One region of the Ruegeria sp. A4 genome, then DNA from elsewhere that is predicted to be linked to it. Evidence: riboswitches for the same ligand, from Rfam matches in the RefSeq annotation. Region 1 holds a riboswitch; the other holds the start of a gene.

Evidence for each region. A riboswitch is a leader RNA that binds a small molecule or an ion and turns the genes downstream of it on or off. The one in region 1 is predicted to bind cobalamin.
Region 2: it holds a riboswitch for cobalamin, as region 1 does, so the genes downstream of both, ACR0E2_RS20245 (DUF4198 domain-containing protein) here and ACR0E2_RS12435 (aromatic ring-hydroxylating oxygenase subunit alpha) in region 1, are expected to answer to the same signal.

What each region holds. Positions count from the first base shown of each region.
Region 1 covers NZ_JBQGAW010000003.1:219,551-221,745, reverse strand. The annotation lists gene ACR0E2_RS12455 (DUF3833 family protein) at 1-219, shown strand, start outside; gene ACR0E2_RS12450 (hypothetical protein) at 249-422, opposite strand; gene ACR0E2_RS12445 (hypothetical protein) at 482-733, opposite strand; gene ACR0E2_RS12440 (hypothetical protein) at 805-945, opposite strand; cobalamin riboswitch at 1,000-1,203, shown strand; gene ACR0E2_RS12435 (aromatic ring-hydroxylating oxygenase subunit alpha) at 1,325-2,195, shown strand, end outside.
Region 2 covers NZ_JBQGAW010000015.1:13,772-15,966, reverse strand. The annotation lists gene ACR0E2_RS20250 (ROK family transcriptional regulator) at 1-616, shown strand, start outside; cobalamin riboswitch at 738-936, shown strand; gene ACR0E2_RS20245 (DUF4198 domain-containing protein) at 1,068-1,853, shown strand; gene cbiM (cobalt transporter CbiM) at 1,860-2,195, shown strand, end outside.

The DNA of each region.
Region 1 (2,195 bases):
ACGGCTCCTGGCGTACTGGGTACCGCCAGCGGGATTGAACGCGGGGATACGTTCAACTGGAAATACAAGATCGACCTGCCGATCAAGGACGGGACCATGCGTGTCAAATTCGACGACTGGATGTGGCTGCTGGATGACGACCGTCTGCTGAACCGCGCCTATGTCTCACGCTATGGCGTCCGTCTGGGTGAAGTCATCCTGTTCTTCGAGAAGAAATAGGGCTGCCAGGCCCGGTTTCATCACAAAAGTCAGTAGAAAATAAACTCGTCCACCAATGCTGTCGTCGATCCCTTGACCTCACCGGCCGTGTTCGCCCTTGGCCCGTCCGGGGCTGCACCCTCGGCGCGTTCGCAGCCGTCGACCTTCAAGCGCGCGCGTTCTATCTGCCCCCAGAGGAAAAACAGGCCATCTCGTTTTCCCATGAGGCGCGAAGGAACTGTTGTCCGCAAAACACCTGTTTTCGGTTTTGGCATCTGCTCTCTTACTGCCTCCGGTGTTTTCCACCATTTTCGGAAAACGTAATGGTTTTTCCCGAAAAAGACAATTTTTTATGGACAAAATGAGGTTTTCTACCGGCCGTTGACAGGATGGACTGGCAACTCTCGCATGACGGATATTGGCCTTTTTCACCTGCCCCATTGAAAGCCAGCACTATCCCGAACGGATCAACTTCACCTAAAAGGGTTTGCTGCAAACCTCCTTCATTTGGCCTGACACTCTCTTTTCCAGCCATGCTCAGGCGACGCCCAGCGTTTCGTTTCTGATCAGAGCAGCCGGGCCTTCGCCGTCGCGGTTGGGGGACAATTAGGCGGCGCCGATGTCAGACGTGGCCGCATCCATCGCAAGGCCATCGGCCACCGCAAAACGCCATGCCGGCGGGCCTGCCACGCCCCTGTGCCAAGGACTGTGATCCCGGCGCCGTCCACGCTGCCGGAAAATTTCCATGTCTGTTTTGAAACCGGAAATGTCGCAAGCATTTCAGCGCCCAAGCGGGTAAAAAGTAGGCTGCCATCGTGAGGTGCCGCTGTTTGATTCTCAGACAGCGGAGAATTGGGAAGCCGGTGGAATTCCGGCACTGCCCCCGCAACGGTAAGGAAGGTCAGGTTCGACAATCAACCACTGGGACGAGGATCCCGGGAAGGTGTCGCAACCGGGTGCAAGCCCCTTTCAAGTCCGGAAACCAGCCTCTCAGATATGTCAAACCGCGGGTGGCGGTGGGGGCACGGATTTCGGACGTGGTGCTCGCGCGCCTCCGGACGGTTCCTCCCTGTCACCTGCCCAAGCAATGCCGCGGGGCGCGGCAGGAGAGCCAGAAGTGAACAACATGCAAAGCCTGTTGGCGCGTCGAAACCCGGGTTACGCTCTGGAGCAGGCGTTTTACACCGATCCCGAGATTTTTCAGACCGACCTTGAAACCATCCACTACCGCGACTGGCTATTTGCCATTCCGGCGTGTGAGCTGGTGAAGTCGGGCGATTATGTCACCTATAATGTAGGCGCCTACCGCGTGATCATCGTACGGGGTGCAGACAATCAGATCCGCGCCTTTCACAATACTTGTCGCCACCGTGGATCGATCATTTGCAAGGCCGCAAAGGGTAATGCGCCCAAGCTGGTATGCCCCTATCACCAATGGACCTATGAGCTGGACGGCTCTTTGCTGTGGGCCCGCGACATGGGGCCGGACTTTGATCCCAAACAGCATGGTCTGAAGACTGTCCATTGCCGCGAGCTTGCCGGGTTGGTCTATATCTGTCTGGCGGATGAGGCTCCGGATTTCGACGTGTTCGCCAATATCGCCCGCCCGTATCTTGAGCCGCATGATCTGGGGAATGCCAAGGTCGCCTTTGAAAGCTCGATCATCGAGAACGGCAACTGGAAACTGGTCTGGGAAAACAATCGCGAATGCTATCACTGCGGCGGAAACCACCCTGCGCTGTGCCGGACCTTCCCTGATGATCCGGGTGTGACGGGGATCGAAGGTGGCGAAACCCCAGCCTATATGCAAGCCCATTTCGACAGGTGCCAGGCTGCGGGTATGCCATCGCAGTTCTATCTGCACGAGGACGGCCAATATAGACTGGCGCGGATGCCACTGAAAGAAGGGGCCGAGAGCTATACGATGGACGGGAAATCCGCCGTGCGCCGTTGGTTGGGCCGGTCGCCCTTTGCGGATGCGGGATCGCTTTTGAAGT
Region 2 (2,195 bases), on a different contig from region 1:
CCTGGCGCGTCGCCTCGATATTCCGGTATTCCTGCAAAATGACGCCACTGCGGCTTGTGGGGCGGAATTGGTATTCGGTCCGGCTGATGGGCCAAGGGATTTCCTGTACTTCTATATCGGGTTTTTCATTGGCGGCGGTGTGGTCCTCAATGGCGCGATCTTTTCGGGGCGTGGAAACGCGGGGGCAATCGGCCCCTTGCCTGTGCCCGATGGCGCGGGCGGTGTCAGACCGCTCATCGATGTGGCCAGCCTTTACGTGCTCGAGCGTGCAATCACCACGGCAGGTGTCACGTCGCATTCCATCTGGGAAACGACCCAGCGTTGGGATGTGCCAAACGTTCAACTGGAAAACTGGTTGAAACGGACGGCAAGCGGGATTGCCCATGCGATTGTCTCATCCTGTAGCCTGATAGATTTCGAATGCGTGAAGATTGACGGCTGGATGCCGCAGGACATCAAGGCGCGTTTGGTTGAAATGGTGGAAGACAAACTGTCCGAGCTGAACATGACTGGGCTCGAGCGCCCCGTTGTGCTGGCAGGAACCGTAGGCCCGGAAGCACGCTCTTTGGGCGCGGCAAGCCTGCCCTTGTCGGAGAGGTATCTTTCAGAAGCTTAGACAGGAACGAACCCTGCCGCCTTGGACGTTTCACAAACTGGTTCACTCTCGCAAACTGCCGAGCTCAATATTTTCGATGGCCGTAACACATTTTCGTTGACGGAAGGCTGAGTTGTCTGGCAAGCCGCTCGGCATGTCCGGTTCCGGGGCTTGCTCTGGAATCAATAGGGAATGCGGTGCGGGCTCTGGCCCAAATCCGCAACTGCACCCGCAACTGTAAGCGACGAGCAGGGCTGAAACGCCACTGGGGTTTGCCCGGGAAGGCCGGTCCAACGCTTTGACCCGCAAGTCAGGATACCTGCCGGACATGTGCCCTCTAACGGGCACTCCTAATCGACGACGGGATGTGCGTCGGACCAGGATGCCTGAAAGGGTAATTTGGCGTTGAATGTCCCGTGGTCAAAACGAATTTCGCGCCGGGATTGGCGCGACGGGACAAGGACGACTGTTCATGAAAACGCTGCTCAGCGCAGCCGCTGCCGCGATGGCTCTTCCTGCCATAGCAAATGCGCATTTCCTTTTGGAATACACCACCGACACCATGATCGAGAAACCGGGCGATGTACCGGTCAAACTGATTTTCTGGCATCCGTTCGAGAATGGCCATGTCATGGATCTTGAAAAGCCGCAGGAATTCTATGTGATCCACAACGGTGAAAAGACCGATTTACTGGACACGCTGGAACCTATCCGGTTCACCGGCGGGCAGAACGAGGGCGCGGCGTTCAAAGGCAGTGTCCCGGTCAAACGGTCGGGCGACTATGTGCTGGTGACGGTTCCTCAGCCTTATTACGAGGAATCCGAAGACATCTATATCCAACAGCTCACCAAAGCCTTCCTGAACCGCAACGAATTGCCGACCGATTGGATGAATCCCGTGGGTCTGCCGACCGAGATTATCCCGCTGAACAAGCCGACCAACATCATCGCGGGTTCGACTTTCACGGGCCGTGTGCTGGCTGATGGTCAGCCGGTTGCGGGGGCCGAGATCGAGATCGAATACATGGCAGCCGAACCCGACATGGAAAGTTCGGCCGCTTCTGCACCGAAGGCGTCACCAATGCCGGGTGGTGCGGTGGTCGCAATATCTGACGACAACGGGTATTTTTCGTTCGGCGTTCCAAAAGCCGGTTACTGGGGTTTCGCCGCCCTTGGTTCCGGTCCGGCAACCGAACATGAGGGCAAAGAACTCAGCCAGGATGCGGTCATCTGGATCCGCGCCTGGGATCTGGAGTAACCCCAAATGCACATCGTCGACGGAGCCCTTTCCAACCCGGTTGTAATTGGCGGCGCCATAGCCGCCGCGGGCGGGATCGCCATGGGTCTCAGGTCTCTGGATCTTGATCGCATCCCCACTGCGGGCGTGCTGTCAGCCAGTTTCTTCGTGGCATCGTTGATCCACGTGCCCATTGGTCCGTCGTCGGTCCATCTGATCCTCAACGGCATGGCCGGGCTGCTGCTTGGTTGGGCCGCATTCCCGGCTTTGTTCGTCGGGCTTTTGCTACAGGCGGTCTTTTTCGGCTTTGGCGGGTTGACGGTGTTGGGGATCAACACCGTCAATATCGCCTTTCCCGCGGTG